DNA from 4 places in the Streptomyces sp. WAC04114 genome. Region 1 is predicted to be linked to each of the others. Evidence: riboswitches for the same ligand, from Rfam matches in the RefSeq annotation. Region 1 holds a riboswitch; each other region holds the start of a gene.

The links. Region 1 has a riboswitch for cyclic di-AMP ahead of K4G64_RS25920 (M23 family metallopeptidase). Riboswitches for the same ligand answer to the same signal wherever they lie in the genome.
Region 2: it holds a riboswitch for cyclic di-AMP, as region 1 does, so the genes downstream of both, K4G64_RS06870 (LysM peptidoglycan-binding domain-containing M23 family metallopeptidase) here and K4G64_RS25920 (M23 family metallopeptidase) in region 1, are expected to answer to the same signal.
Region 3: it holds a riboswitch for cyclic di-AMP, as region 1 does, so the genes downstream of both, K4G64_RS24035 (M23 family metallopeptidase) here and K4G64_RS25920 (M23 family metallopeptidase) in region 1, are expected to answer to the same signal.
Region 4: it holds a riboswitch for cyclic di-AMP, as region 1 does, so the genes downstream of both, K4G64_RS20155 (C40 family peptidase) here and K4G64_RS25920 (M23 family metallopeptidase) in region 1, are expected to answer to the same signal.

What each region holds. Positions count from the first base shown of each region.
Region 1 covers NZ_JAIGQA010000117.1:7,304-15,054, forward strand. Annotated here, with positions in the region: gene trmB (tRNA (guanosine(46)-N7)-methyltransferase TrmB) at 1-168, shown strand, start outside; gene K4G64_RS25910 (PrsW family intramembrane metalloprotease) at 228-1,574, shown strand; gene K4G64_RS25915 (aldo/keto reductase) at 1,591-2,535, opposite strand; gene K4G64_RS25920 (M23 family metallopeptidase) at 2,613-3,653, opposite strand; cyclic di-AMP (ydaO/yuaA leader) riboswitch at 3,665-3,821, opposite strand; tRNA gene K4G64_RS25925 (tRNA-Met) at 4,143-4,216, opposite strand; gene K4G64_RS25930 (dihydrofolate reductase family protein) at 4,282-5,412, opposite strand; gene K4G64_RS25935 (MarR family winged helix-turn-helix transcriptional regulator) at 5,490-6,005, shown strand; gene ribA (GTP cyclohydrolase II) at 6,138-6,779, shown strand; gene K4G64_RS25945 (MarR family winged helix-turn-helix transcriptional regulator) at 6,898-7,401, shown strand; gene K4G64_RS25950 (ATP-binding SpoIIE family protein phosphatase) at 7,566-7,751, opposite strand, start outside.
Region 2 covers NZ_JAIGQA010000014.1:62,366-70,116, forward strand. Annotated here, with positions in the region: gene K4G64_RS06845 (aspartate aminotransferase family protein) at 1-574, shown strand, start outside; gene K4G64_RS06850 (helix-turn-helix domain-containing protein) at 636-1,280, shown strand; gene K4G64_RS06855 (DUF6126 family protein) at 1,277-1,396, shown strand; gene K4G64_RS06860 (tyrosine-protein phosphatase) at 1,413-2,210, opposite strand; gene K4G64_RS06865 (alpha-galactosidase) at 2,390-4,465, shown strand; cyclic di-AMP (ydaO/yuaA leader) riboswitch at 4,775-4,936, shown strand; gene K4G64_RS06870 (LysM peptidoglycan-binding domain-containing M23 family metallopeptidase) at 4,941-5,855, shown strand; gene K4G64_RS06875 (SGNH/GDSL hydrolase family protein) at 6,112-6,897, shown strand; gene K4G64_RS06880 (TetR/AcrR family transcriptional regulator) at 7,097-7,708, opposite strand.
Region 3 covers NZ_JAIGQA010000102.1:175-7,925, forward strand. Annotated here, with positions in the region: partial or broken gene K4G64_RS24020 (GNAT family N-acetyltransferase) at 1-1,810, opposite strand, end outside; gene K4G64_RS24025 (HPr family phosphocarrier protein) at 1,991-2,272, shown strand; gene K4G64_RS24030 (GntR family transcriptional regulator) at 2,556-3,251, opposite strand; gene K4G64_RS24035 (M23 family metallopeptidase) at 3,438-4,226, opposite strand; cyclic di-AMP (ydaO/yuaA leader) riboswitch at 4,239-4,403, opposite strand; gene K4G64_RS24040 (pitrilysin family protein) at 4,606-5,994, opposite strand; gene K4G64_RS24045 (M16 family metallopeptidase) at 5,991-7,367, opposite strand; gene K4G64_RS24050 (DNA topoisomerase (ATP-hydrolyzing) subunit A) at 7,592-7,751, shown strand, end outside.
Region 4 covers NZ_JAIGQA010000074.1:9,106-16,856, reverse strand. Annotated here, with positions in the region: gene K4G64_RS20180 (ATP-binding protein) at 1-447, shown strand, start outside; gene K4G64_RS20175 (response regulator transcription factor) at 444-1,184, shown strand; gene K4G64_RS20170 (C40 family peptidase) at 1,194-2,252, opposite strand; gene K4G64_RS20165 (hypothetical protein) at 2,677-3,030, shown strand; gene K4G64_RS20160 (hypothetical protein) at 3,008-3,949, opposite strand; gene K4G64_RS20155 (C40 family peptidase) at 4,028-5,206, opposite strand; cyclic di-AMP (ydaO/yuaA leader) riboswitch at 5,214-5,387, opposite strand; gene pcrA (DNA helicase PcrA) at 5,702-7,751, shown strand, end outside.

The sequences.
Region 1 (7,751 bases):
GCACACCCCGACTTCGAGAACACGCAGGCGGACGGTGGTTTCGCGCCGCGCCCCGACTTCCGTCCGCTGACCCGTTTCGAGGGCCAGGGACTGGACAAGGGACATGTCGTGAACGACCTCCTCTTCCGCCGCGTACAGCACGTGGACCAGCCCCCCGCCGGCGCCTGACCACCCCTGGCACCTCTCCCGCCTGCGGACAGCGCCCATCCGTCGTTAGGGTCAATGCCGTGGCCACCAGCCCCCCACATCCGTCGTACCCCGCCGGTCCCACCGACGGCTCACCCTTCGCCGGCTCGGGCACAGCCGGCTCCTCGCGGCACGCCCACTGGTGGCACCGCCCCTGGGTGCGCTACGGCGCGCTGAGCACGCTCCTCGCGATATCCGGCCTGGTCATCCTCGCCCTGGTCCGCGAGGAGACCGGCACGGAGGGGTTCCTGGTCGGGCTGGGGCTGGCCGTCCTCCCGGTGCCCCTGCTGATAGCCGCGTTCCGCTGGCTGGACCGCGTGGAGCCCGGCCCCTGGCGGAACCTGTTGTTCTGCTTCGCCTGGGGCGCCTGCGCGGCGGCACTGATAGCGATCGTCGCCAACAGCTTCGCGACGAGATGGATAGCGACGGCGACGGCGGACCCGTCCAGCGCGGACACCCTCGGCGCGACGGTGATAGCGCCGGTGGTCGAGGAGTCGGCCAAGGCGGCGGCCGTCCTCCTGGTCTTCCTCTTCCGGCGCCGCGACTTCACCGGCATCGTCGACGGGGTCGTCATAGCCGGCGTGACGGCCACCGGCTTCGCGTTCACCGAGAACATCCTCTACCTCGGCACGGCCTTCGGCACCGACCAGCTCACCGGCGGCAGCGGCATCGCCTCGGTCACGGCGGCGACCTTCTTCGTGCGCATCATCATGTCGCCGTTTGCGCACCCGCTCTTCACGGTCCTCACCGGCATCGGCTTCGGCATCGCCGCACTCGCGGCCCACCGCCGACCGCTGCGCCGCGTCGCCTTCCCGCTCGGCGGGCTGCTGCTCGCGATGGGGATGCACGCGATGTGGAACGGCTCGTCGGCCTTCGGCGAGTACGGGTTCTTCGCCGTGTACGCGGCGTTCATGGTGCCCATTTTCGGGCTGCTGACGTGGCTGGTGATCTGGACGCGGCAGCGGGAGCTGAAGACCGTACGGGCGGAGCTGCCGGCCTACGCCGTGGCCGGCTGGCTGACCCCGGCCGAGCCGTACGCGCTCGGCTCGATGCGGGCCCGGCGGATCGCCCGGCAGTACGCCCGCCGGCACGCGGGCAGGGCGGCGGCCCGGGAGGTGGCCCGCTACGAGGCGTACGCGACGTCCCTGGCGTTCCTGCGGCACCGGGCCCGGCGAGGCAGCCCCGGGGCGGACTTCGCCGTACGGGAGCGGGAACTGCTCGGCGAACTGTGGCGGCGCCGGGAGGTGGCCCGCCCCGCGCTGGACCACGCGGCCCGGATCACCGCCCCTCCGGTCCCGGTGACGGCCCCGCCCTGGCCGGTGTACGGGGTGTACGGGTACGGCCACCAGCCGACGGCGTACCCCGCGTACAACCCCTACCGCTCCTAGGGCTCCCGGGTCCCGCTCAGGCCGAGGCCTCCGTGAGCCGTGCCACCTCGGCCTCCGAGAGCGTCAGCTCCCCCACGCCGAGCAGCGCGGACAGCTGCTCCACCGTCCGCGCGGAGGCGATCGGCGCCGCCACGGTCGGCTGAGCGGCGAGCCAGGCCAGGGCCACCGTGGCGACGGGAGCGTCGTGCGCTGCGGCGACCTCGTCGAGGGCGTCGAGAACCCGCCGCCCCCGCTCGGTCTCCAGATGCTTGGCGGCGCCGCCCGCCCGCGCGCTCTCGACCCGCGTACCGGGCCGGTACTTGCCCGTGAGGAAGCCGGACGCGAGCGCGTAGTACGGGACGGCGGCGAGGCCGGCCCGCTCGGCGAGGTCCTGGAGCTCGCCCTCGTACGTGTCTCGGGAGACCAGGTTGTAGTGCGGCTGGAGGGCGACGTACCGGGCGAGGCCCTCGCGGTCGGAGAATTCCAGGGACGCCCGCAGCCGCTCGGCGGAGATGTTGGAGGCGGCGATGTGCCGCACCTTGCCGGCCTTCACGAGTTCGTCGAGCGCGCCGATGATCTCCTCGACGGGCACCTCGGGCTGGTCGAAGTGCGTGTAGTAGAGGTCGATGTGGTCGGTGCGCAGGCGTCGCAGGGAGGCGTCGGCGGCGGCCTTGATGTTGGCGGCGGACAGGCCCCGGAATTCGGGGTGCTGGCTGACCTTCGTGGCGACGACGACGTCGGAGCGGTTGCCGCGTGCTTCGAGCCACGTGCCGAGGATCGTCTCGGACTCACCACCCTGGTTGCCGTCGACCCACGCCGAGTACACGTCGGCGGTGTCGACGAAGTTGCCGCCGGCGGCGGTGTAGGCGTCGAGGACGGCGAACGACCGCTCCTGGTCGGCGGTCCAGCCGAAGACGTTGCCACCGAGGGCGAGGGGGAAGACCTCGAGGTCGGAAGTACCGAGCTTACGAAGAGACGTCATGCCCGGTGTCAACGACCGCAAGGGAAGACCTCATTCCGCTACGGATGCAAAACTCCCGTAAACACCGGGTGTACCGCTTACGGGTTCAGTCCCTTGCCCCGCAGCCAGGCCAGCGGGTCGATGCCACTGGCGGATCCACCGGAGTGGACCTCGAGGTGCAGGTGCGCCCCGGTGACGTTGCCGGTGGCGCCCACGCGGCCGATGACGTCGCCGGTGCTGACCTTCTGGCCGACGCTGACGCCGATGGAGGACTGGTGCGCGTACCAGATCTCGGTGCCGTCATCGAGGGTGAGGACGGTCTTGTAGCCGTAGGAGCCGTTCCAGCCCGCCTCGGTGATGGTGCCGCTGTGGACGGCCTTGATCGGTGTGCCCGTGGGGGCGGCGAAGTCGAGGCCGGTGTGGTAGCCGGAGGACCAGTAGGCGCCGGCCTGGCCGAACGTCGAGGTGAGGGTGTACGAGGAGGTCGGCAGCGTGAACTGCTTGGCGAGGGCGGCGAGCCGCTCGGCCTCGGCCTTCTTCTCGGCCTCCTCCTCCGCCTTCCTCTTGGCCTCGGCGGCCTTGGCCTTGGCTTCCTGCTCCGCCTTGGCGACCGCTTCCTTGGCCGCCTTCTCGGCGGCGGCAGCGGCGTCCTCGGCGGCCTTGGTCTCGATCTGCTCCTGCTGGTGCTCGACCTGCGCCATGATCCGGGCGCGCAGCGCGTCACCGGCGCCGGCACGGGCGCCGGACGCGTCCTCCGCCGTGTCCGCGGCGGCGGTGCCGAGGCTGCTGAGCGGGGTGGCGGAACCTTCGGGGGTGTCGTCGTCCGAGATGAGGGAACCCACCGAGGGCAGGTCCGGCACGGAGATGGACACCGGGGGCTTGCCGGTCTGGGCACTGGCCATGCCGCCGGCGCCCACGGCGGCTATGACACCGACGCCCAGGACGGTGGAGCTGCGGGCGAGACCTCCGCCGCGCTGCTTGGTGACGCGATGCCGGCCACGGACGGGACGGATGGACTCCTCGGTGGGGTTCCACTCCTGGAACGGGCCCTCGTCGGTGCGCTGGCCGCCGAAGCCGAAGGTGTCGTTCTCGCGCTTCGGCGCGTACGGGGCCGCGGGGGCAAGCCGGTTGGACGCCACGTGGGCGTACTCCTTTCCTTCCTTCTCGCCTACCGGGTTAGCTGACGGGTTCGGAGCAGGAAGGTCTCCTACGCGCGTATACCTGCCGTGCTTCCACGGTGGCATCCGCCCGATTCACCCCAAGTGGTGGTTCCCCGGTTCCCTTTCGGGATTCGGCGCGTGCGCACGGAGCCGCCTTCTGTGACGGCTGGGACGACCGCGCTGCGTTATCGAACGTTAATGGAGGCGCGAGGGGTATTCCAGCGGTTCCACTTGATCATTAACCTTTTTCGCGCGGACTTACCTGCCATGACCGGACCAAATCGGGCGAGTTGACCGCATCGCAAGTGACTGACGGTTTTTGACGGTGCGTCAGTTGTTATGCGGAACGGGACGGTTCGCTCACCGACCGTAGTGAGCTACCGAGGCAACCAGCGGGAAAGTACCGGGGCGACATCGAGAAAACACCGAGGGCCGGAACCCTTTCGGATTCCGGCCCTCGGCCTTCAGTAGCGGGGACAGGATTTGAACCTGCGACCTCTGGGTTATGAGCCCAGCGAGCTACCGAGCTGCTCCACCCCGCGTCGTTGTGTCACCAGTGTACGCCATCCGCGGGACCACTCGCGCACACCCACCGACCGGGCCGCGCTCAGCCCGGCAGATGCCGGTTCGGCGCCTTGGCCCGATCCTCGTGTTCCGGGAGGACGACGACCTCCACCCCCTCGGCCGCGAGGAGGCCGCTGCCGTCGGCGTCCGTGACGAAGGTGTCGGGCTCGCGCCAGGCCGTGACGACCCGCCGTACACCCGCGTCGAGGATCAGCCGGGCGCAGGGAGCGGGGCGCGAGGCGCGGCGGGCGCACGGCTCCAGGCTGCTGTACACCGTTGCGCCGGGCAGGCGCGGGTCGGCCGGATCGAGCTTGGCGAGGGCCGCCTCCTCGGCGTGCACGACCGGGTCGCCGGCCTCGCGGGAGTGGCCGCGGGCCAGTTCCGTGCCGTCGGCGGCGACCACGACCGCGCCCACGCTGAACGCCGTGTCCGACGGCGGACACCGTTCGGCCAGCTCGCAGGCGAGGGCCAGCCAGTGGTGGTCGGCGGCGACAGGCAGGGGGCCGGTCCCCGGGGCGGTCGGCTCGTAGCGCATCAGGACCACGTCCTCGATCTGCCGCGACTCCCGCAGCCGGAGCCGGCCGCCCTGGTAGCCGCCGGGGCCGAAGAGACGGGGGGCCCGGGGGTCGCCCACGAAGAGCGGGGCGAGGACCAGCTGGAGTTCGTCGGCGAGGCCCTGGGTGAGGAGCTGGGTGTGGATCATGCCGCCGCCCTCGACCATGAGCCGCCCCACACCCCGGACGTCGTGCAGGTGCGTGAGCAGCCGCCGCCAGTCGAGGTCGGCGCCGAGCGGGACGACGTCGGTGGCGAGGCCCAGGGCCCGGGCCCGCTCGGCGCCCCGGTCGGTGGTGTAGAGGACCTTCTCGCCGCCGGTGTGCCAGAAGCGGGCGTCCGGGTCGAGGTCGCCGGAGCCGCTGACGGTGACCTTGAGGGGGTACTCGGGCTTGCCGGCGGCCGTGCGGGCGGCCCGGCGCTGCTCCGAGTACACCAGCAGCCGCGGGTTGTCGGCGCGGATGGTGCCGGCGCCGATCAGGATGGCGTCGACACCGGCCCGGACCTCGTCGACCCGGTCGAAGTCGGCCGGGCCGGACAGGAGCAGCCGGTCGGGTCCGGTGTCGTCCAGGTAGCCGTCGAGGGAGACGGCGGCGGACAGCAGGACGTACGGGTGAGGCATCGGTGCTCCGCGGCTGGTCGGGACGGCGGGACGGGACAGGGCTTGGTTCAAGTTTGAAACAAACCTACACTGGCGGCATGACGACTCGCTGGCTCAGCCCCGATGAGCAGCGCGCCTGGCGCGCCTACATCGCCGCCTCGCTGCTCCTGGAGGACGCGATCGACCGGCAGCTCCAGCAGGACGCCGGCATGCCGCACCTGTACTACTCCATCCTGTCGGTCCTGTCGGAGTCCCCGGAACGGCGGCTGCGCATGACCGATCTCGCCGAGCGGCTGAAGATCACGCGCAGCCGGCTGACGTACGCGGTCACGCGGCTGGAGAAGGACGGGATGCTGCGGCGCGAGGCCTGCCGCCACGACAGGCGCGGCAGCATCGCGGCGCTGACGGACGAGGGATTCGCCGTGCTGGAGCGGGCGGCGCCGGGTCATGTCGAGACCGTGCGGGGCTTCCTGTTCGACCGGCTCAGCGAGGAGCAGGTGGGGCAGCTGGAGGAGATCTCCGCGGCGATCGCGCAGGGGCTCCAGGAGGACGGGACCCGGCCGGCGGCGGACGACGTGCCGTGGCGGCGGAGGTCGTCGCCGTCCTGTTCGTGACGCGCATCACACCGGGTCGGATTCTCATTGCTTCAAATTTCAAGCACGAGTAGGGTTCCGATCGTGGATCTGCTTCAAATCTGAAGCACTACGGCTGTGCAGCCGAACAGGAACGGAACCCGGAGGCCCCGCATGCCCGACACCCCCGCCGTCATCGCCACCCCGCGCTCCCGCGTCCGGGTCCCGCTGCGCTTCCACGACGCCTACGAGACCGACGCCGAACTCGTCACCTTCCACGGGCTGGCCGACGGCCAGGAGCACGTCGCCGTGGTCCTCGGCGAGCCCGGCCCGGTCCCGCTGGTGCGGCTGCACTCCGAGTGCCTGACCGGGGACGTGTTCGGCTCGGCCCGCTGCGACTGCGGCCCGCAACTGCGCGAGGCGGTCGAGAGCATCGCCGAGCGGGGTGGCGTGCTCCTCTACCTCCGCCAGGAGGGCCGGGGCATCGGCCTCTACAACAAGCTCGACGCGTACGCCCTCCAGGACGAGGGGCTCGACACGTACGAGGCGAACGCGGCGCTCGGGCTGCCCGAGGACGCCCGCGACTACACGGCCGCGGCCCAGATGCTCAGGGCCCTGGGCATCGGCGAACTGGACCTGCTCTCCAACAACCCCGACAAGGCCGACCAGTTGCGGTCCCTGGGCGTCGGCGTCCGCGACCGGATCCCCACGGGCGTCTTCACCACCGCCCACAACGTCCGCTACCTGCGCGCGAAGGTGATCCAGACGCAGCACACGCTGCCGCTCGCCGCACTGACGGAGCTCAGCGCCGGCTGAGCCGCCCCCGGTCCGGCCGGGCTCCGAACCGGGCTGCTTGTCCCTCGGTTCATCGGGTACAGCCTTTGAATGAGGGCGACCTCATCAGTACCCGGAGCTTTATGGAAGTGACCGTTTCGTGACCGATCTCGGCGGCCCCGGCCACCACCGGGCGAAGGGACCGGGCGACGGCCCGGAGACCGTCGCATCGCAGATCGCCGATGCCGTGGAGAGCCTGACGGCCCTGTGGACGATCGCCGCGCAGGAGGCGTCCCTGCGCCTGTCCCTGCACCAGTTGCGGGCGTTGCGCACCGTGCAGGCGGCGCCCGGCCTGAACCTGACGGCGCTGGCAGAGGGTCTGGACATCGGCCTGCCCACCGCCAGCCGCCTCTGCGACCGCCTTGCGGCGGCCGGCCTGCTGGAACGGACCCCGCACCCCGACACCCGCCGGGAGGTCCAACTGTGGCTCACGACACACGGACTGCACGTCCTCGGCGATATCGCAGGCCGCCGCGCCCAGGCCCTGGCCACGGCCCTGGCCGCGATGGAGCCGGCCGAACGGGCGGCGCTGAGCAGGGGGTTGCGGGGTTTTCTGGTGGCGCAGGAGGCGCCGTCCGACACCGACGGGGCGCAGGGGCATTGACGTAGGACCTCGGGCTTCCGCGCGCCCGGTCCCTCAAGGCCCGATCCCTCGAGGCCCGATCCCTCGAGGCCCGGCCTCAAAATCCGGCCCCTCAAAGCCCGGCCTCAGAACCCGGCCCCTCAAGAGCCGGCCTCAAACCCCGACCCTCGACGCCCGGCCGCCCCTCACGTCCCCGAGCCGTGGTGGCTCACGCCGCCGGCGGTCAGGACCGCCACGCACGTGTCGTCCCGTACCGGCCGGGCCGCGCTGCCCGAGTCCCGGAGCACCACCGTGGCCGCCACCGCCGGGTCGCAGCCCGGCAGCACGTCGTCGTCGGGCGGTGTCCAGCGGCTGGGCAGGCCGTCGCTGTG
Region 2 (7,751 bases), on a different contig from region 1:
CGGCTACGTGCCGGTCGGCGCCACGATCGGCAAGGACTGGATCTTCAAGAAGGTCTACTCGTCCATGGACCGCGTCCTCGTCCACTCGGCGAGCTTCGGATCCAACGCGCAGGCCATGGCGGCGGGCCTCGCGGTGCTGTCGGTGATGGAGAACGAGCAGATCGTCGCAGGCGTCCGGGCGACCGGAGAGCGGCTCAGGTCCCGGCTGGCCGCGCTCACTGACCGGTACGAGATGCTCGCCGAGGTCCGCGGCCGGGGCCTGATGATCGGCATCGAGTTCGGACGCCCGAAGTCGCTGAAGCTGCGCAGCCGCTGGGCCATGCTCCAGGCCGCCCGCAAGGGGCTCTTCGCACAGATGGTCGTCGTGCCGCTGCTGCAGCGGCACCGGATCCTCACCCAGGTCTCCGGCGACCACATGGAGGTGATCAAGCTGATCCCGCCGCTGATCATCGGCGAGCGGGAGGTGGACCGGTTCGTCGCCGCCTTCACCGCCGTGATGGACGACGCGCACAACGGCGGACTGGTGTGGGACTTCGGCAAGACCCTGGTCAAGCAGGCGGTGGCCAACCGTTAGACCGGTTTGCCTGTGAGGCAAGAAATTTGCCGCTGAGGCAAAGCTCGGGCTCAATGGAGGCATGAGCCCCTCCGAGACCGAGCCGCCCTCCGGGGCCGGCTCGCCGGCCGAACCCGCGCCCGGTGCGCTGCCCGCCGTGGCGCCCCAGCTGCGGGCCCTGCGGCGCCAGGCCTCCCTCACGCTGGAGGCCGCGGCCCGCGCCGCCGGGCTGTCGCCCGCCCACCTCTCCCGTCTGGAGACCGGGCAGCGCCAGCCCTCGCTGCCGATGCTGCTCGCGCTCGCCCGTGTCTACGGTACGACGGTCGCCGAGCTTCTCGGCGAGACGGTCGCCGGACGGGACGCCGTCATCCGCGCGGCCGACATGGAACCCACGGCGGCCGGCGGCTGGACCTACTGGCAGGCCGGCGCCCCGGGCCGCGGGATGCAGGCCCTGCGGGTCCACGTCCCGTACGGCTCCCAGGGCGACGTCGTGCGCGTCCACCCCGGCGAGGAGTGGCTCCATGTGCTGCGCGGCCGGCTGCGGCTGCGCCTCGGGGACAGCACGCACCGGCTGGCGGCCGGCGACAGCGCCCACTTCGACTCGCTCACCCCGCACCGGATCGCCGCCGAGGACCACGACGGCGTCGACCTGCTCTTTGTCCACACCCTGCTGCAGAGCCCCACGGCCGCCCTGTGCCTGGGCCCCATCCCTGGAGACGCGTCATGAGCAACATGGAGGAGAAGTTTCCCCGCGCCCTGTGGGTGAGGCTGTTCGTCTACCTCATCGCCGGCCACATCTTCGCCGCGTTCGTGTACCTGCTCTTCGAGCTCGGCGCGAAGTAGCCCGTGTCCCGGCGTCTCAGTCGAGGAGCCGCTCGCGCAGCCGCTCCCGGGTCTCCGGGGTGAGCTTCAGCCCCTTCTCCAGGTAGGGGTCGACGCCGCCCCAGGTCTCCTCGATGGTGTCGAACGCCGCCGTCAGGTACTCGGCGCGCGCGTCGAACAGGGGACTGAGCAGCTCCATGACCTCGGGGGAGTAGGCCGAGGCCGCGGAGCTGCTGCGGTGCACCTTGTACCGGCGGTGCTTGGCGTTCGACTTCAGGTAGTCCTCCACGATCGCCTCGCGCTCGACGCCCAGCGCCAGCAGCGTCACCGCCACGGACAGACCCGCGCGGTCCTTGCCCGCCGCGCAGTGCATCAGCGCGGGAACGCTGTCCTGCGCGAGCGCGTGCAGCACCCGGGAGTGCTCGTCGGTGCGGTGCTTGATGATCGTGCGGTACGAGGCGATCATGCGGCCCGCGCCCTTGCCGTCCGAGAGGATCGCGCGCAGCTGGTCCAGGTCGCCGTCGCGGACCATCTTCCAGAACTCCGCGCCGTCGGCGGGGTCGCTCAGCGGCAGGTTCACATTGCGCACGCCGGGCAGCTCGACGTCCGGACCCTCGAGCTTCTGGTCGGCCGCGTTGCGGAAGTCGAAGATCGTGTGCAGGCCCAGCGTGGTCAGGAAGGCGGCGTCCTGACCGGTCGCGTGGGCGAGGTGGCCACTGCGGAACAGCACTCCCTGGCGCACCCGCCGTCCGTCCACGGTCGGAAGTCCGCCCACATCACGGAAGTTGCGCACTCCGGCCAGCTCGGGCTCGGTCGACGGGACCTGCTGTGTCACGAGGGCTCCTCCCCTTCGGCGCCGCCGCCGCGGCTCGTCGGCGGGCACGACTCGACGATACGACATGCCTGCCTGGGGCAATGAGTTGTCCACAGGCGTTGCCCGGAGCCCCCACAGCCCTTGATGATGTTGCCGCCTGGTCGCACCTGATCGGGCTTGTTCGAATCTGTGAGGGCGCGATGCTGGACATCTCCGAAGACGGACGTACATGGGTGCTCTCCGGGCCGGCCGGCAGCTACGCCGTCCATGTCACCGAACGGGACGAACTGCTGCATCTGTACTGGGGCCCCCGGATCGGCCTCGCAGACGCCGAGGCCCTCGCCGTCCGGCCGCTGCCGGACTACTGGCCCTTCGAGTCCCCGCTCGACGGACGCGAGGAGTACCCGGTCGAGGGCGGACCCCGCTTCGTCCGCCCCGCCCTGTCCGTGCGCACGTCCGGGAGGCGCGGCACCGAGTGGGTCCACGAGGGGTACGACACCGAGGACGGCGAACTGCGGCTCCGGTTCCGTGACGGGGACCTCGCCATCACGCTGCACTACCGGATACGCCCCTCGACGGATGTCGTCGAGCGATGGGTGACCCTCGACAACCGAGGACCGGCCGTCGAGCTGCTGCGCGCCGACTCCGCCACCTGGACCCTGCCCGACCGCGACGCCTGGCGGCTGTCCCAGCTGCACGGCCGCTGGGGCGCCGAGTCCCGGCTGACGCGCTCCGGTCTCACCCACGGCGAGAAGGTCATCGGCAGCCGCCGCGGCCACACCTCGCACCAGCACCTGCCGTGGGTCGCCCTCGACACCCACGCCACCGAGGAGCACGGCGAGGTCTACAGCTGCGCCCTCGGCTGGTCCGGGTCGTGGCGGATCGCCGTGGCCCAGCTGCCGGACGCGCGCGTACAGATCACCGGCGGTGCCGGCCACGACGACTCGGGCCTGCTGACACTGGGCACGGGGGAGTCGTGCACGACCCCCGTCTTCGCCGGGCTCTGGAGCGACGGCGGCTTCGGCGGGGCCAGCCGCGCCTGGCACGCATATCAGCGGGCGCATGTCGTCCCGGACTCCGAGCGGGACCGGCCGGTGCTGTTCAACTCCTGGGAGGCCACCGAGTTCGACATCTCCGAGGAGCAGCAGCGGGCGCTCGCCGAGCGGGCCGCGGCCATGGGCGTCGAGCTGTTCGTGGTCGACGACGGCTGGTTCGGGGCGCGCACCAGCGACCGGGCCGGGCTCGGCGACTGGACCCCGAACCCCGACCGCTTCCCGGGCGGGCTGAAGCCGCTCGCCGACCATGTGCACGGTCTGGGCATGCAGTTCGGGATCTGGGTCGAGCCCGAGATGGTCAACCCGGACAGCGACCTGTACCGCGCGCACCCTGACTGGGTCCAGCACCAACCAGGACGAAAGCGGACGGAATTCCGCAATCAGCTCGTACTCAATCTCGCCCGCGAGGACGTCCGGGAGTACCTCTGGGAGCAGCTCCACGGGCTTCTCTCCAGTGCTCCCGTCGACTACGTCAAGTGGGACTTCAACCGCTGCTTCACCGACGCCGGCTGGCCGGACGACCCCTACCCGCAGCGACTGTGGGTCGACCACGTGCACGGCCTGTACGCCCTGCTGGACCGGCTGCGGGCCGCTCACCCGGGTGTGGCCTTCGAGTCCTGCTCGGGTGGCGGCGGGCGGATCGACCTCGGCGTGCTGAGCCGGACGGACCAGGTGTGGACCTCCGACAACACCGACCCGCTCGACCGGCTCGCCATCCAGCACGGCTTCAGCCAGATCCACCCGGCCCGGGTCATGGCCGCCTGGGTCACCGACAGCCCGAACGCCATGCTCAACCGGCGGGCCAGCTCCCTGCGGTTCCGGTTCGTCAGCGCCATGGCCGGGGTGCTCGGTGTCGGCGGCGACCTCACGCGGTGGACGCACGAGGAGCTCGCCGAGGCACGGGAGTGGGTGGCGCTGTACAAGGAGATCCGGCCCGTGGTGCAGCGCGGCGACCTGTACCGGCTGCGTCCCCCGGAGGGCGGCGTGAGTGCCGTGCAGTACGTCCTCGGCGACGAGACTGTCGTCCTCGCCTGGCTCCAGGCGCAGCGTTACGGCGAGCCCGTGCCGGCGCTCCGACTGCGCGGCCTGGATCCGACAGCTTCGTACGAATGCCTCGAAACGGGCGAAGTCCACCGAGGGGCCGTACTGCTGCACCACGGACTTCGCGTCGGCCTGCGCGGGGATCTGGACGCCGCGGTCGTCCGCCTTAAGCGGAAGTAGTCGTTCTGTCCGAATAGGGGGATTCGGCAGTTAAGGGATAACGTGCCCCGATCGCAAAGGAGATGAGATCGGGGTGCGTGACCATCGTCATATTCGTGACGATGTGTTGTCGCCATGTTCACGTAATTCTGGCGCTATTCAGGCTCATTGAGGAATGCGGGAGATCGGTAATCCACGCTCGGTGACGGCACTTGTGTCGACACGTCAGGGAAAACACCGTCACGCGCAACCGCAAGCTTGTCCCATTGCGTCTCGGTCGCTTACGTTCCACACCAATCCGGACGGACGCCTAATCCTGCCGCCGCCCGGAGTCCGCACACACTGACCCGACGTACGGCAGGAGCGGGGGACCCACAGGTAAGACGCCTGTTCCGGTTCCCGGAACGGCTTGGGGTTAAGTCGCGCCACGGCGCGGCCGGGCATCTCCAGCTCGCACCCGACAGCTCACCTCGCAGGCGACGGAGAGGAATTCGCCATGCCCGCGAAGGGTAAGCACCGCCGTCCCAAGACCCAGCGTTTCACCCGCTCCATCGCCGTCGCCGGAACCGGCGGGGCCGCCCTCGCCCTGCCGCTCATGGGGGCCGCCGGCGCCCACGCCGCCACCCCTCAGTCGGCTCCGGAAAAGGCCGTCCAGTCCGCTCCGGCCGCCGAGAAGAAGGCAGCCGAAAAGGCCAACGGTGCCCGCACGTACACCGTGACGGCCGGTGACTACCTCGCGAAGATCGCCGACGACCAGCACGTGAGCGGGGGCTGGAAGAAGCTCTACTCGGACAACCGTGACGCCGTCGGCTCCGACCCGTCGCTGATCCACCCCGGCCTGACGCTGTCGATCGGCAAGAAGGCCGCGAGCGCCCCGAAGTCCTCGGCCCCGGCCGCTCCGAAGGCCTCCGCCCAGAAGCCGTCCGCCGCCGAGTCGGCCCCGAAGAAGGAGACCGCCGCCAAGCCGGCCGCCGCCAAGCCCGCGGCCGCGAGCAACTCCAGCGGCTACGCCCTCCCGGTGGACGGTGCCACCGTCGGCACCCCGTACCGCATGTCCGGCAGCATGTGGTCCAGCGGCTACCACACCGGTGTCGACTTCGTCGTCCCGACCGGCACCTCCCTCAAGGCCGTCGGTGCGGGCGAGGTCGTCTCCGCCGGCTGGGGCGGCGCGTACGGCAACCAGGTCGTCATCAAGCTGAAGGACGGCCACTACGCCCAGTACGCCCACCTGTCCCAGCTCTCCGTCTCGGCCGGCCAGACCGTGACGGCCGGGCAGCAGGTCGGCCTGTCGGGCGCGACCGGCAACGTGACCGGACCGCACCTGCACTTCGAGATCCGCACCACGCCGGACTACGGCTCCGACGTCGACCCGGTCGCCTTCCTGCGCTCGCACGGCGTCTCCGTCGGCTGACCGACCGCACGACCACCTGCCTGACGCGCCTCCGAAGGCCGGACCCCGATCCCCGGGTCCGGCCTTCGGTGTGTGCGGATGGCCGCCGGTCCGCAGCCGGAGCATCCCTGACAAGCGGTGTATTCCGAAGTTGGCGAACACTTTAGGAGTGGCTTATCTCACCGCCCGTCAACTCCTTCCTACGGTCGCGTAGGTCACATTCGAAGGTGAATCATGAGCTGTTGTGGCAGACGATTCGAAGAGTGACAGCAGAGCAGTGATCGGGTCGTACGTGGCGCTGGGGGACAGCTTCACCGAGGGCGTCGGCGATCCCGGTCCCGACGGGGCGTTCGTCGGCTGGGCCGACCGGTTCGCCGTCCTGCTCGCCGACCGCAGGCCCGAGGGCGACTTCCGGTACACCAATCTCGCCGTACGCGGAAAGCTCCTCGACCAGATCGTGGCGGACCAGGTTCCGCGGGCCGTCGAGATGGCCCCGGACCTCGTCTCGTTCTGCGCCGGGGGCAACGACCTCATCCGGCCCGGTACCGACCCGGACGAGGTGGCCGAGCGTTTCGAACGGGCGCTGGTCCAGCTCACCGCCGTGTCCGGCACGGTCATGGTGACGACCGGGTTCGACACCCGTGGCGTGCCCGTGCTCAAGCACCTGCGCGGCAAGATCGCCACGTACAACGGACACGTCCGGGCCATCGCCGACCGGTACGGCTGCCCGGTCCTGGACCTGTGGTCCCTGCGCAGCGTGCAGGACCGCAGGGCCTGGGACGCCGACCGGCTGCACCTGTCGCCCGAGGGGCACACGCGCGTGGCGCTCCGCGCGGGCCAGGTGCTCGGCCTCGACGTGCCGGCCGACCCCGAGCAGGCGTGGCCCCCGCTGCCCCCGCGCGGCGCTTTCGACATGCGGCGCGACAACGTCGCCTGGGCGCGGGAGTTCCTGGTGCCGTGGATCGGGCGCCGGCTGCGCGGGGAGTCGTCGGGCGACCATGTGACGGCCAAGGGGGCGCTGTCGGCGGACGACATCAAAATGCGGATCGCGTCGGTGGCGTAAGGGCGGCTCCTGCGCGTGCGGGCCGTGCCGGGTGGGACCCCCGGCACGGCCCGCACGCGTCCTGGGCCGGGCTTCCGGGGCGAGCCGGGCCTGTGAGGCGCTTCGGGGCGCCGGCGGTTCCGGCGGCCGGGGGTGCGGGTGGTTGCGGTGGTCGGGGGGTGCCGGGCTTCGCCGGGCCGCTGCCGTTTTCGCGACGCCGTCAGGGCGGCGGCCGCTCCCGCGTCAGGCCCAACTCGCGGGCCAGTGCCTCCTCCACCCACTCCTGGGCCCGGGCTCGCGGCACCGCGCCGGCGTAGGACGTCAGCTGCACGGCGAGACCGTCGAGAAGGGCGGTGAGCCGGAAGGCCGTGCCGGCCGGGTCCGGGCAGCGGAACTCGCCGGCCGCCACCCCCTCCGCGATGACCTCGGCGAGCGCCGCCTTCCACTGCCGGTCGAGATCCTGGGCGACTTCCCGCAGCACGGGGTCGCGCAGCGCCGCCGCCCAGCCCTCGATCCACAGCCGCCAGCCCTTGGCCGGCCCGGTGGGGGCGTACCACCGCACGGCCGACCGCAGCCGGCGCAGCGCCGGTGAACGGCGGCCGAGCAGCTTGCGAAGATGCGCCAGGTCGCCCTCCGCCGCGTGCCGGAACGCGGCGGCGACCAACTGCTCCTTCGTGGAGAAGTGATAGAGGACCAGCGCGTTGCTCACGCCGAGCACCGAGGCCACATCGGCGATCCGGACCGCCGCCACACCCCTCGCCTCGATCTGCTCGATGGCGGCCCGCAGCAGATCCCCGCGCCGCTGGGCCACACTCAACCGGACTCTCGTCACGCCGTCACCCTACCCACGCGCCCACGGCCCCTCGACGGGGTGT
Region 3 (7,751 bases), on a different contig from region 1:
CCAGGACCGGCTTCGACGGGGCCGCGGCCGATGCCGAGCGCAGGGCCTGCGCGAGGGCGGCGTCGCCGACCGGGCCCTCCCCCACCGCCGGTATGGCGGTGACGACGACGGCGTCGCACCGGTCGTCGGCCAGGGCACGCGACAGGGCGGTGTAGAAGTCGGCCGCCGAGGCCGCGGTGGTCAGGTCCTGCGGGGGGTGCGGTCGCAGTCCCTCGGCGAGACACGCGTCGTAGGTGAGCAGGCCGAGCGACTCCGAGTTGCCCAGGATCGCCACCCTGGGGCCGGCCGGCAGAGGCTGGCGGGCGAGCAGCAGGCCCGCGTCGACCAGCTCGGTGATCGTGTCGACGCGGATGACCCCGGCCTGCCGCAGCAGCGCCGACACGGTCGCGTGCGGCAGCCGGGTCGCCCGGACGGCGTGCCCCTGGGGAGCGGCGCCGTGCCGTGCGCCCTGGACGACGACCAGGGGCTTGGCGGCGGCGGTGCGGCGGGCGAGGCGGGCGAACTTGCGGGGGTTGCCGATGGACTCCAGGTACATGAGGACGACGTCGGTGTCGGGGTCCTCGTACCAGTACTGCAGGACATCGTTGCCGGAGACGTCGGCACGGTTGCCGGAGGAGACGAAGGTGGAGACGCCGGTCACGCCCGTGACGCCGCCGCCGCGCCGGTGCAGCCGGGACAACAGGGCGATGCCGATGGCGCCGGACTGGGCGAACAGTCCGATGCGGCCGGGGCGCGGCACCTCGGGGGCGAGGGAGGCGTTGAGGCGTACCTCCGGGGAGGTGTTGATGATGCCGAAGGCGTTCGGGCCGATGATCCGCATGCCGTACGTGCGCGCGTGCCGCACGAGGGCGCGCTGGCGTTCGCGCCCCTCGGGGCCGCTCTCGGCGTACCCGGCGGACACCACGACCAGCCCCTGCACGCCGTGTTCGCCGCACTCGGTGACGACCTCCGTGACGTGCTCGGCCGGCACGGCGACGACCGCGAGGTCCACGGGGCCGTCGATGTCCCGCACCGAGCGGTGGGCGGGCACCCCGTCGAGCTCCTTCTGTCCCTCCGGGAGGGCCTTGTTCACGGCGTAGAGGCGGCCGGTGTATCCGGCGTCCCGGATGTTGCCGAGGACGCTGCGGCCCACGCCGCCCGGCGTGCGACCGGCGCCGATGACGGCGACCGAGCCGGGGGCGAGCAGCCGCTGCACCGAGCGGGCCTCGGCCCTGTGTTCGCGCGCGTACTGCACGGCCAGGGAGCGGTCGGTGGGTTCGAGGTCGAACTCCAGACGGACGACGCCGTCCTCGAAGCTGCGCTTCTGGGTGTAGCCGGCGTCCGTGAACACCTTGATCATCTTGGTGTTGGCGGGCAGCACCTCGGCGGCGAACCGCCGGATGCCGCGCTCGCGGGCGACGGCGCCGATGTGTTCGAGCAGGGCGGAGGCGACTCCGCGGCCCTGGTGGGCGTCCTGCACGAGGAAGGCGACCTCGGCCTCGTCGGCGGGTGCGGACGCGGGCGTTCCGTCCGCGCCGATCCGGTCGTAGCGTACGGTGGCGATGAACTCGCCGCCGACCGTGGCCGCGAGTCCCACCCGGTCCACAAAGTCGTGGTGCGTGAAGCGGTGGACGTCCTTGGCGGACAGGCGAGGGTACGGCGCGAAGAAGCGGTAATACTTCGACTCGTCGGAGACCTGCTCATAGAAGCTGACCAGGCGATCGGCGTCATCAACGGTGATGGGCCGGATGCGCGCGGTACCCCCGTCGCGCAGCACCACGTCGGCTTCCCAGTGGGCGGGATACTCGTGCCGGTCCGGCGAGGTCTGCATGGGCCCCAGAGTACGGCTAGCGTCCGACAACGGGCGCGAGGCAGTCTGTGGAGGGCGTCAGTCGGGTCGAGGCCGCGATCCGACGGCACCCCGGGAGTGGGACGAGAGGACCGCTCCTGGTGGGCTTCACGATATGGGAAACTGGTCTAGACAACCCTGAACACCGAAGGGCAGCAACACATGGCTGAGCGCCGCGTCAACGTCGGCTGGGCCGAGGGCCTCCACGCCCGCCCCGCTTCCATCTTCGTCCGAGCCGCCACGGCCGCAGGCGTCCCGGTGACGATCGCCAAGGCTGACGGCAACCCCGTCAACGCGGCCTCCATGCTGGCCGTCCTCGGCCTCGGCGCCCAGGGGGGCGAGGAGATCGTCCTCGCCTCCGACGCCGAGGGCGCGGACGCCGCCCTGGACCGGCTCGCCAAGCTGGTCTCCGAGGGTCTCGAGGAACTGCCCGAGACCGTCTGATCCACCGAGTGCCCGATCCGGCGCACTGCGAGGGGCTCGCCCGACTCACCGGGCGGGCCCTTCGCCGTTCTCGGTCGGTGCGGTCGGGGCCCTGCCATTCCTGGTCGGCGCGGGTGGACCCCTGCCATTCACGGTCGGCGCGGGTGGGTCTTTCCCCCATTCCCGGGCGACACGATCGGACCCTTCATCCCATTACCCCTTCCACGCGGGGAGGAATTCCAAGAATCCGGGCAGCGGAAATAGCCCCCCGAGAATTGACTGCTCTTTGTATACGGCCGCCTTGTTAAAGCCGCGGGCTCGCCGTGTTTACGGGATGTTGCGAGTTCCTCACACGGCCGGCACGTTCCTCGGCGGAGCCGAACCGCAGGCGGTGCGCGCCCTTCGCACGCTCGGTGTGCAGCGCCGTGACCGCCCGCGCACGCTCGCCGTCCCCGCGCGCCACGGCGTCCACGATCGCGCCGTGCTCGGTCCAGGACTCCACCGGGCTGGCCGGCGCCTCCACGGCGTACATCCAGGCGATCTTGTGGCGGAGCTGGGTGAGCATCGAGATCAGCGCCGGGCTGCCGGAGGCTTGGGCGAGCGTCTCGTGGAACCAGCCGCCGAGAGAGCGCAGGTCGTCGCTGTTCCCGCGACGGGCCCGCTCCTGGCCCAGCCGCACCAGGCCCCGCAGGACCTTCAGATGCGCCTCGGTACGGCGCTGGGCGGCGCGGGCCGCACCGAGCGGCTCCAGCAGCATGCGCATCTCCAGCAGGTCGCCGGCCTCCTGCTCGGTGGGTTCCGCCACGCACGCGCCCGCGTGCCGGCGGGTCACCACGAAGCCCTCGGCCTCCAACGTGCGCAGCGCCTCCCGGACGGGCACCCGCGAGACGCCGTAGCGGCGTGCGAGGAGTTCCTCGGTGAGCCGGCTGCCGCGTGCGTGGACACCCGCGACGATGTCGTCCCGGATGGCCGTGCACACCGAGTGCGCGGGAATACGCATGACCGACCTCCGCTTAATCCCCGTGAAACGCCGACGAGCGACGTACGTTCCGTGACTCTATTGCAATGAGCCGGAATTTCCGACGGCAAGCGACAATCCATGGATATTTTTGGGACAGCAGGCGGTCGTAAACGCCGAAAGCCCCGGCTCGGGAGCCGGGGCTTTCGGGAAGCGGAGAGGTTCCGGTCAGAGACTCACGCCGTGCGAGCGGAGGTAGGCGACCGGGTCGATGTCCGAGCCGTACTCGGGGCTGGTGCGGGCCTCGAAGTGCAGGTGCGGGCCGGTGACGTTGCCGGTCGCGCCGGACAGGGCGATCTGCTGGCCCGGGGTGACCTGCTGGCCCACCGAGACGCCGATGGAGGACAGGTGGCCGTACTGGGTGTACGTCCCGTCGTTCATCTTGATGACGACCTGGTTGCCGTAGGAGCCGCCCCAGCCGGCCTCGACGACGGTGCCCGCGCCGACCGCGTGGACGGAGGTGCCGCTGGCGGCGTGGAAGTCGACACCGGTGTGGCTGCCGGAAGACCACAGGCCACTGCTGGCCTTGTAGCTGGTGGAGACGTACGAGCCGGAGATCGGGGCGACGAAGGTGTTCAGGCGCTTGCGCTCGGCCTCACGGGCGGCGCGCTCCTTGGCCGCTCGGGCCTTCTCGGCCGCCTCCTTGGCCCGCTCGGCCATCTCGGCGGCCTGCTTGCGGGCGGCCTCCTCGGCCTTCTGCTTGGCGGCGGCCTCATCGGCGGCGTGCCGCTGCGCGAGGGCCTGGGCGTCGATCTGCTGGGCCGCGGTGTCGCCCATGGTGACGACGGGCGTGAGACCGGTCTGCTCGGCACTGGGCTCGGCGGCGAAGGCAGCGGGGGCCGCCACGGTGCCGATCACGCCGGTGGTGGCGAGGGCCGCGACGCCCGCCGCGCGGGCGGTGGAGCGCTGCATCCTGCCGGGACGACGGTGCTTCCCGGTGGCGCGAGTGAACGCCATGTAGTGGCTGGTCCTTTCCTTCCCTCTCGCCTACCGGGTTAGCTGACGGGTTCGGAGCAGGAAGGTCTCCTACGGACTCCCTCGCGACTCGCGCGGGCGCCCGATTCACCCCAGGGACTGCGATGGGTCCCCGGCTCCCCTGGCTCGCGCCGTACGGGGACTCGGCGATGACTGTCCGGTGCCGCGGGTGCGGCGCACTGCCTGACGAACAGCCCGGATGACGCTAAGCGGCGCCACTTTCAATTCCCAAACGAATCCCGGCTTTTGTAGCGCATCCCACAGGGCAGACAGGCAACTCCCATCCCAATTCGGGCATAAAGGGGCCCTGGTGCCTTTGAAGACAACCAGGGCCCCCGCGCGCGTGCGGTGACGCGTGTCGCTACTCGGCGGCGACGACGGTGACTTCGCCGATGCCGAGGGCCTCGACCGGTGCCTTGATCTGCGCCGCGTCACCGACGAGGACGGTCACCAGACGGTCCACCGGGAAGGCGCTCACAGCCGCCGCGGTGGCCTCCACGGTGCCGGTCGCGGCGAGCTGCCGGTACAGCGTGGCCTGGTAGTCATCGGGCAGGTGCTGCTCGACCTGGTCGGCCAGCGTGCTCGCGACGGCCGCCGCCGTCTCGTACTTGAGCGGCGCCACACCCACCAGGTTCTGCACGGCGACGTCCCGCTCGGCGTCGGTCAGCCCCTCGGCGGCGAGGGTGCGCAGCACCGTCCACAGGTCCTGGAGGGCGGGGCCGGTGTTGGGCGTGTCGACGGAACCGCTGATGGCGAGCATCGCGGCGCCCGTGCCGTCCGGGGCGGACCTGAGGACCTGGCCGAACGCCCGTACGCCGTAGGTGTAGCCCTTCTCCTCGCGCAGGACGCGGTCCAGGCGGGAAGTGAGGGTGCCGCCGAGGCAGTACGTGCCGAGCACCTGCGCGGGCCACACGCGGTCGTGCCGGTCCGGCCCGATCCGGCCGATCAGCAGCTGCGTCTGGACGGCGCCGGGGCGGTCCACGATGACGACCCGGCCGGTGTCGTCGGCGGTGACCGGAGGCACGGGACGCGGCTCGGCCGAGGAGCCCGTCCAGGCACCCAGGGTGTCCCCGAGCAGGGCGTCCAGGTCGATGCCGGTGAGGTCGCCGACGACCACGACGGTGGCCGTGGCGGGGCGGACGTGCTTCTCGTAGAAGGCGCGTACGGCCGCGGAGTCGATGGCGGCGACGGTCTCCTCGCTGCCCTGCCGGGGCCGCGACATGCGCGAGTCCGCCGGGAACAGCTCCTTGGAGAGCTCCTTGGCACCGCGGCGCGAGGGGTTGGCCAGCTCGTGCGGGATCTCGTCGAGGCGGTTGTTGACCAGCCGCTCGACCTCGCTGTCGGCGAAGGCGGGCGCCCTCAGGGCGTCGGCGATCAGGCCCAGGCCCTTGGCGAGCCGGGAGGCGGGCACCTCCAGGCTGAGCCGGACACCGGGGTGGTCGGCGTGCGCGTCGAGGGTGGCGCCGGCGCGCTCCAGTTCCGCAGCGAAGTCCTCGGCGGAGTGCTTGTCGGTGCCCTCGGAGAAGGCCCGGGCCATGATCGTGGCCACACCGTCGAGTCCGGCCGGTTCGGCCTCCAGGGGGGCGTCCAGCAGCACCTCCACGGCGACGACCTGCTGGCCGGGGCGGTGGCAGCGCAGCACCGTCAGGCCGTTGCCGAGCGTGCCGCGCTCGGGGGCCGGGAAAGCCCACGGCCGGGCGTCGCCCGCCTGCGGCCGGGGGTGGAAGTCCATCGTGGCGAGCTCGGTCACTTGGCCGCCTCCTCGTTCTCGTCGGTGGCCGCGGCTGCGGTGTCGTCGGTGGTGCCGGCGTCCTCGGCGCTCTCGTCGGCGACGGGCTCGTAGACGAGCACCGCGCGGTTGTCGGGTCGCAGGCGGGCCTTGGCAACCTCCTGGACCTCCTCCGCCGTGATCTCCAGCACGCGCTGGACGGCGGTCAGGGCGAGCTGCGGGTCTCCGAAGAGCACGGCGTACCGGCACAGTTCGTCGGCGCGGCCCGCGACCGTGCCGAGCCGGTCCAGCCACTCGCGCTCCAACTGGGCCTGGGCGCGCTCCATCTCCTCGGGCGTGGGGCCCTCCTCGGCGAACCGGGCGAGCTCCTCGTCGATGGCCGCCTCGATGACCGGAACCTCCACGTCACCGGACGTCTTCACGTCCAGCCACCCCAGGGAGGGCGCACCGGCGAGCCGCAGCAGGCCGAAGCCGGCCGCCACAGCCGTACGGTCGCGGCGCACGAGCCGGTTGTAGAGGCGGGAGGACTCGCCGCCGCCGAGGACGGTGAGGGCCAGGTCGGCCGCGTCGCACGCGCGCGTACCGTCGTGCGGCAGCCGGTAGGCGGCCATCAGGGCGCGGGCCGGGACGTCCTCCTCGACGACCTCGCGCAGCTGCTCGCCGATGGTCTCCGGCAGCGATCCGTCGCGCGGGGCGGGCTTGCCGTCGTGACCGGGGATGGAGCCGAAGTACTTCTCGACCCAGGCGAGCGTCTGCTCCGGGTCGATGTCGCCGACCACGGAGAGCACGGCGTTGTTCGGCGCGTAGTAGGTGCGGAAGAACGCGCGGGCGTCCTCCAGGGTCGCCGCGTCCAGGTCGGCCATCGAGCCGATCGGGGTGTGGTGGTAGGGGTGGCCCTCCGGGTAGGCGAGGGCGGTCAGCTTCTCGAAGGCGGTGCCGTAGGGGACGTTGTCGTAGCGCTGGCGGCGCTCGTTCTTGACGACGTCCCGCTGGTTCTCCATCGACTCGTCGTCGAGTGCGGCCAGCAGCGAGCCCATGCGGTCGGCCTCCAGCCAGAGGGCGAGCTCCAGCTGGTGGGTGGGCATGGTCTCGAAGTAGTTGGTCCGCTCGAAGCTGGTCGTGCCGTTCAGCGAGCCACCCGCGCCCTGGACGAGCTCGAAGTGGCCGTTGCCCTTGACCTGCGCGGATCCCTGGAACATGAGGTGCTCGAAAAGGTGAGCCAGGCCGGTACGCCCCTTGACTTCGTGGCGCGAGCCGACGTCGTACCAGAGGCACACCGCCGCGACCGGGGTCAGGTGGTCCTCGGAGAGCACCACGCGCAGGCCGTTGGCCAGGCGGTGCTCGGTCGCTGTCAGGCCCCCGGAGCCTGCCTGGGCTGTGGCCGTGTGACCCATGGGCATGTACGTCCCTTCGATCGCTGAGCGGTTGTTCAGACCGCGGATTCCTGCCGGTCCTGCCACTGTATGCAAGCGCGCGAAGCCCTGGTGAAGTTCCCGGCGGCGACCTCGGTCCGCGGACGGGGACGCCGCTTGACCCGGGTCCTGGTCCCGCTTGTCAGTGCGGCGGTCCACAATGGTCCGCGTCAGATCTGGATCGCAGCAGCAAGGAGCCGGCAGCGATGGCCCGCCGCAGCACGAAGACCCCGCCGCCCGACGACTCGTACGAGGAGCGGATCCTCGACATCGACGTCGTCGACGAGATGCAGGGCTCCTTCCTCGAGTACGCGTACTCGGTCATCTACTCCCGCGCCCTGCCGGACGCACGCGACGGCCTCAAGC
Region 4 (7,751 bases), on a different contig from region 1:
TGGCTCTACAAGCCCGAGGGCACCGGCAAGGACGAGGCCGACGAGCCCACCACCCTCGCCGACGCCGTCCGGCGCAACGCGGCCGAGGTGGAGGACAAGCACGGCGTGCCCATCGAGGTCGTGGTCGTGGGCGACTGCCCGCTCGACGAGAGGATCTCCGCGCAGATGCAGGCCGCGCGGGAAGCAATGGTGAACGCCGCCAAGTACGGTGGCGAGGGCGGCGCCGTCCAGGTCTTCGCCGAGGTCGAGGGGAAGACGGTCTTCGTGTCCGTCCGGGACCGCGGCCCCGGCTTCGACCTCGGCTCGATACCCGCCGACCGGATGGGTGTCAGAGAATCGATCATCGGCCGCATGGAGCGCAACGGCGGTACGGCGCGGCTGCGCGCGGTGCCGGACGGCGGCACGGAGGTCGAGCTGGAGATGGAGAGGGCGGAGAAGACGTCATGAGCGACCCGACCGAGGCGAACGGTACGGCGGGATCGGCGGAGGCGGCCGCACCCGCGGAGTCGGGCGGCGGCCCCGGGCGTCACGTGCGCGTGGTCCTCGTGGACGACCACCGCATGTTCCGCACGGGGGTCCAGGCCGAGATCGGACAGACCGAGCAGACCGGAGTCGAGGTCGTCGGCGAGGCCGCGGACGTCGACCAGGCCGTCACGGTCATCACCGCGACCCGGCCCGAGGTGGTCCTCCTCGACGTGCACCTGCCGGGTGGGGGCGGCGTGGAAGTGCTGCGCCGCTGCGCCCCGTTGATGGGCGACACCGAGCAGCCGGTCCGCTTCCTCGCGCTGTCCGTGTCGGACGCGGCGGAGGACGTGATCGGCGTGATCCGGGGCGGCGCCCGCGGCTACGTCACCAAGACGATCACCGGCACGGACCTGGTGAACTCCGTGTTCCGCGTCCAGGAGGGCGACGCGGTCTTCTCCCCGCGCCTTGCCGGGTTCGTCCTGGACGCCTTCGCCTCCACGGACGCGCCGCCGGTCGACGAGGACCTGGACCGCCTGACCCAGCGCGAGCGCGAGGTGCTGCGGCTCATCGCGCGGGGCTACGCGTACAAGGAGATCGCCAAGCAGCTGTACATCTCGGTGAAGACGGTCGAGTCGCACGTCTCGGCGGTGCTGCGCAAGCTCCAGCTCTCCAACCGGCACGAGCTGACGCGCTGGGCGACGGCTCGCCGGCTGGTCTGACACGGGCGCTCACACCACCCGCGTCGCCCCCGTGAACGGCATCTCGTCCAGCGGGGCGACACGCACCGGCGCGGAGGGGTTCGGTGCGTGGATCATCCGCCCGTTGCCGACGTAGATGCCGACGTGGCTGATGCCGGCGTAGAAGAAGACCAGGTCGCCGGGGAGGAGTTCGGAGCGGGAGACGCGGCGGCCGGCGGCGATCTGGGAGTACGTCGTGCGGGGCAGGGCGACCCCCGCGGCGCGGTACGCGGCCTGGACGAGTCCCGAGCAGTCGAAGGCGTTCGGCCCGGTGGCGCCCCAGACGTAGGGGCTGCCGAGCTTCTGGTAGGCGTAGGAGACGGCCGCGGCGGCGCGGGAGTTGGGCGCCTGGGCGGAGGCGGAGCCGGGGGCCGCGAGGGTGTCCCGTGGGCCCGCCGAGCGGGACGCGCGGTCGGGTGGTGCGCCCAGCCGGGAACGTTCCTGCACGCCGAGCCGGGACAGCAGCTGCCGTGCCGAGCCCAGCTTGCCGGTGATCGTCTTCTTGTGCTGCTTCAGTTCCGTCTGCCGCGACTTCAGCGAGGTCAGCTCGATGTGCGCGGCCCCGCGCAGCTGCTCGATCTCCCGCAGCTGCCTGCGTACACCCGCGACGGCGGCGTTCTGCCGGTTGCCGGCCCTCTCCACGAACTCGGCGTTCCCCAGGTACCGGTCGGGATCGTCGGACAGGGCGAGTTGCACCGCGGGATCGAGGCCCCCGGCGCGGTACTGCGCGGCGGCGACCGAACCGAGGGCGTCGCGGGCGGAGTTGAGCCGCTCCTCCTTGCGCGCCGCCTGGTCCTGGAGGTCCTTAAGCCGCTGCCCGGCCGCGTCGGCCTTCTCCTTCGCGCCGTTGTACTTCTCGGTGGCGACCTCCGCCTCCTGGTACAGCTCGTCCACCTTGGCCTTGACCTGGGCGGGGCTGAGCTGTGGTTCGGCGTGTCCGGTGCCGTCGAAGCCCGTCGCCGTCGCCGCGCCCGCGAGGGCGATCGTGGCGGCTGTACGGGCCTTGCTGCCACCCGTCGAACGCTGTCGGGGCTTGCGGTGCGCTGCCACCTGGAGGCCACGTCCTTTCCTCGACCGCCGGGGGTGGGTGCGGCCGCCGGGGGGGGGGAGCGGACGGGCGGCCTGCGCGTCCGGCGACGGCCCGCACAGGGGGAGCGGATCGCCGCCGGACTTTTCGGCGGTGGTGTCCGACTGCCGCCCCTGGCCCGGGCGGCGGTGGGGAGCCGGGCACCTGGTGGAGGACGCTAAGCGTCGCCGTGCCGGGCCCGTGGCGGGTGTGCGGAAGTGATGCGAGAGGACCGACGGTGACCGTATGCGACCGTGGCCCCGTCGAGGCGCCGCCCACTTCACTGAGCGTGATGACCGATGCGCCGGATTCTGAGCGAGTGACCGTGATCGGGTGCTATGGGGCGCATATATGCATCACTGGGCCGGTGTCGGGTGCCCCAGGGGCCCCTCATTAGGCTCCGGCCTCATGGACGTACTCATCCACCTCTTCGTCGGCCTCCACATCATCGGCATCGCCTCGCTCCTGGGTGGTTTCCTCACCCAGATGAAGGCGATGGGCGAGGGTACCGCCCGCTTCACCCCCGCGATGCTGCACGGCGCGTTCACGATGCTGGTCACCGGGGTGATCCTGGTCGGCCTCAACCAGGCCGACGACCAGTCCGTGGACAACGTGAAGATCGGCGTGAAGCTGGCCTTGCTGATCGTGATCCTCGGCCTGGTCTACGTGAAGCGGGACGACGAGAAGGTGGACAAGGGCCTCTTCGGCCTGGTGGGTCTGCTGACCACGGCGAACATCTTCATCGCCGTGCTCTGGACCTGACCCGGGAGCGCCGGGTGCCGGCCCGGGCGGCGGCGAGAGCCCAGGCGGTGCACGCGAGCCAGGCGGCCACCGCGATCCACAGCAGCACCTCCCCGGCCGCGTCGAGCCAGGCGACGTCGAGCGCGGCGGCGACCGCCAGGGTGGCCGTGGCGGTCACGACCGCGGCGAACACGGTCGCCCAGCGCCGCACGTCGTAGTGGTGCCGGGGCCAGAACAGCTCGGCGAGGAGCAGGGCGACGCAGGCGATCAGCGCGAGCACGAGCAGCGTGACGGTCGTCGTGCGCAGGGCGCTGGTGTTCTCCTCGTTCCACAGGTACAGGCGCGAGCTGTCGGCGCTGAGGAGTTTCGCCCCGGCCATGGAGGAGACGGCGAGGGCGCCGGCCGCGAGCCAGTGGTCCCCGCGCCCCTCCTCCACCTGCCGGGGCTGGAAGCGGAACAGGGCGAAGCAGTAGAGGGCGAGCCCCAGCCAGAACAGCACCAGGGCCGCGTGGGCGAGCCAGGCCGCCGAATCCGCCGCGGCGAGCGTCGCGCCGAGCACGGCGAGCCCTTCGGTGGCCACACAGCGCAGGAACACCGTCCCGCGCCGCCCCTGAGCCTCCGCGGTGAGCAGTACCGCCCAGAGCAGTATGGCGAGGGCCAGCAGCGCCTCGGCGACGGGCTGCAGGCCCGCCGCTGAGAAGCCGGTGCCGAGGACGGCGGTCGCCGCCACGGTGGTGAGCGCGGCCGGTGTCTCCGACCGCCACACGCCGTGCCTGCGCTGGGCGAGGCCCGCGACGGCCACCAGCCAGGCGGCGCAGGCCAGGCCGAGGGCGACGCGGGAGAGGACCCCGTACCCCGCCGAGTCGAGACCGACCGACACGATGCCGGTCGCCAGCGCATACGTCGACCACCAGGTGGCAAACGGGGAGGTACCGGACATAGTGCCGATGCTAGAGAGCGCCGCGTCGGTTGTGAGAGGGGCACGCGCGTGTGCCCCTCAAAAACGTGGCGGCACTTCTCAGGCGGGGCGCACCACGCTGTGGATCGCGGACTCGCCGTCGTAGTAGACCGACTCCTCGCGCACGTACGTGCCGGGCTTCGGGGCGTGGATCATCATGCCGTTGCCGATGTAGATCCCGACGTGGGTGACGTCGTCGTAGAAGAAGACGAGGTCGCCGGGCCGGGCCTGGGAGAGCGGGACCGTGGTGCCGGCGTTCACCTGGTCGTAGGTCGTGCGCGGCAGGGTGACGCCCGCGGCCTTCCAGGCGGCCTGGGTGAGACCGGAGCAGTCGTAGGAGCCGGGTCCGACCGCGCCCCACACGTACGGCTTGCCGATCTGGGCCCGGGCGAAGGCGAGTGCCTTGTCGGCCTTGGTGGCGTACGAGGAGTCGGCCGGTGCCGTCGAGGAGGACGAGTCGGAACCCGACGACCCCGACGAGGAGGACCCGCTGTCCTGCTGCTGAGCCGCCTCCTCCTGCGCCTTCTGCTGCGCGGCCTGCTGCCGGGCCAGCTCGTCGGCCTTGCGGGCGGCCTCCGCCTGCTTCTCCTTCTCGATCGCCGCGAGCCGGGCCTTCTCCTCGGCGGTCAGCTTCGACATCAGCTCGCGCGCGTCGGCGAGCTTGCGCTGGACGGTGGCCTTGGCCGTCCTCAGGCCGGCCTGCGAGTCGGTGAGCGTCTCGAGGCTCTCGGTGGCCTCCTGGCGCTTCTTCATCGTCTCGGACTGCTGCGTGACGTAGTCGTCGACCGCGACCTTCTGCCGGCCGGTCATCCGGTCCATCAGCTGGGTCTGGTCGAAGTAGTCCTGCGGGGTGTCCGCGAGCAGGAACGTCGCGGTGTCCGGGGCGGCGGCGCCGGTGCGGTACTGGGCGGAGGCGAAGGAGCCCAGCTCCTCGCGCGCCTCGTTGAGCTTCTGGGTGCGCTCGGCGACGTCGTCGAGGAGGGTGTCGACGCGCTTGCGCTGCTTCGCGGTCTTCTCCTTGGCCGCGTTGTACTTGTCGGTCGCCGACTCGGCCTGGCGGTACAGGTCGTCGACCTTCTTCTCGACTTCCTCCAGGCTGGGCTTGTCGTCGGCCGCGGGGGCGGCGTTGGCCGACTGGGACAGCAGGGCCACGGAGGTGAGGGCCGCCGTTGCGAGGGCGGGGGTCCGTATACCTGCCACGCGCGAACCCGTAGGACGCGACTTGCGGTGCGACGCCAAGGGAGGCGACTCCTTCCACGTTCCGCCTACCGGGTTAGCTGTCGGGTTCGGGCGGGTGGTTCGGAAGGTTTGCCCTACGGCCGTCTCCGTACAGGGAGTCGGGCCGATTCACCCCAGGTTCACGGTTGGGTCCCCGGCTCCGGCTGCCGCTGCGGCGTGCCGGACTCGGCGGAGGCCGCGCGGCCCGGCGACGTTCGCCGGTGGGGGTCATGCGGCCTGGTCGCACGGTAGCCAACTCGTGTGGCCCCTGTGAAGGTTGATGGGTGATATGCCCGATACATTTTCGTGACCTCACTCATGAGCGTTGCCGAGAGTGAGCGATCAAGGGGGATTAGTCACGACTCATTCGTAATTGCGGGGGCGTAGCAGGCCGTGATCAGGCGGTCATGGAGGGCGACAACGCGCCGCCGGTCCGGCCCGCGGAAGCCCTGGCGGCGGGCGATGTTCTCAGGGCGGCGGCGGGCTGTCAGTGGGGCGCCCTAGACTCGGAGAGCGATGAGCAGCCTCTTTGACGACAACTTCCTGGCGAACCTCCAGGCCCAGCGGGGCCCGGCCCACGAGCCCCCGCCGCCACCCGAGGACGATCACGTACCGGAGCCGATTCCGGACGATCTGTTCGGCGGGAAGTTCGACGCGCCCCCGGACCGGGACGCCTACTACCGCGACGGCGCCCCCCGCCCGGTGATCGACTCCGCCGCGCTGCTGGAAGGGCTGAACGACAACCAGCGCGCCGCCGTCGTCCACTCCGGCTCCCCGCTGCTCATCGTGGCCGGAGCCGGCTCCGGCAAGACCCGGGTGCTCACGCACCGCATCGCCCACCTGCTCGCCGAGCGGGACGTGCACCCGGGCCAGATCCTGGCGATCACCTTCACCAACAAGGCCGCCGGCGAGATGAAGGAACGCGTCGAGCAGCTCGTCGGCCCGCGCGCCAACGCCATGTGGGTCATGACCTTCCACAGCGCGTGCGTGCGCATCCTGCGCCGGGAGAGCAAGAAGCTCGGCTTCACCTCCTCCTTCTCGATCTACGACGCCGCCGACTCCAAGCGCCTGATGGCCCTGGTCTGCCGCGACCTGGACCTCGACCCCAAGCGCTTCCCGCCCAAGTCCTTCAGCGCCAAGATCAGCAACCTGAAGAATGAGCTGATCGACGAGGAGGACTTCGCCGCCCAGGCCACCGACGGCTTCGAGAAGACCCTCGCCCAGGCATACGCCATGTACCAGTCGCGGCTGCGCGAGGCGAACGCCCTCGATTTCGACGACCTGATCATGACGACGGTCAACCTGCTGCGCGCCTTCCCGGACGTTGCCGAGCACTACCGCCGCCGCTTCCGCCATGTGCTGGTGGACGAGTACCAGGACACCAACCACGCCCAGTACGCCCTGGTCCGCGAGCTCGTCGGCACCTCCGAGCACCCCGTCGACGTCCCGCCCGAGGCGGAGGTCCCGCCCGCCGAGCTGTGCGTGGTGGGTGACGCCGACCAGTCGATCTACGCTTTCCGCGGCGCGACCATCCGCAACATCCTCCAGTTCGAGGAGGACTACCCGGACGCGACGACCATCCTGCTCGAGCAGAACTACCGCTCCACGCAGACGATCCTCAGCGCCGCCAACGCCGTCATCGAGCGCAACGAGTCCCGCCGCCCCAAGAACCTGTGGACCAACGCGGGCACCGGCGCGCAGATCACCGGCTACGTCGCCGACACCGAGCACGACGAGGCGCAGTTCGTCGCCGAGGAGATAGACCGCCTCACCGACGCGGGCGACGCGAAGGCTGGCGACGTCGCCGTCTTCTACCGCACCAACGCCCAGTCCCGTGTCTTCGAAGAGATCTTCATCCGCGTCGGCCTGCCCTACAAGGTCGTCGGCGGCGTCCGCTTCTACGAGCGCAAGGAGGTCCGGGACGTCCTGGCCTACCTGCGCGTGCTCGCCAACCCGGAGGACTCGGTGCCGCTGCGCCGGATCCTCAACGTCCCCAAGCGGGGCATCGGCGACCGCGCCGAGGCGATGATCGACGCCCTGTCCCAGCGCGAGAAGATCAGCTTCCCGCAGGCCCTCAAGCGCGTCGACGAGGCGTACGGCATGGCCGCGCGCTCCACCAACGCCGTCAAGCGGTTCAACACGCTGATGGAGGACCTCCGCACCGTCGTCGAGTCCGGTGCCGGACCGGCCACGGTGCTGGAGGCCGTCCTGGAGCGCACCGGCTACCTCGCCGAACTCCAGGCCTCCACCGACCCGCAGGACGAGACCCGGATCGAGAACCTCCAGGAACTCGCGGCCGTCGCCATGGAGTTCGAGCAGGAGCGCGGCGAGGACGAGCGGGGCACCCTGTCCGACTTCCTCGAACAGGTCGCGCTGGTCGCCGACTCCGACCAGATCCCCGACGAGGAGGACGGCGACGGCGTCATCACCCTGATGACCCTGCACACCGCCAAGGGCCTGGAGTTCCCGGTCGTCTTCCTCACCGGCATGGAGGACGGCGTCTTCCCGCACATGCGCGCCCTCGGCCAGACCAAGGAGCTGGAGGAGGAGCGGCGCCTCGCCTACG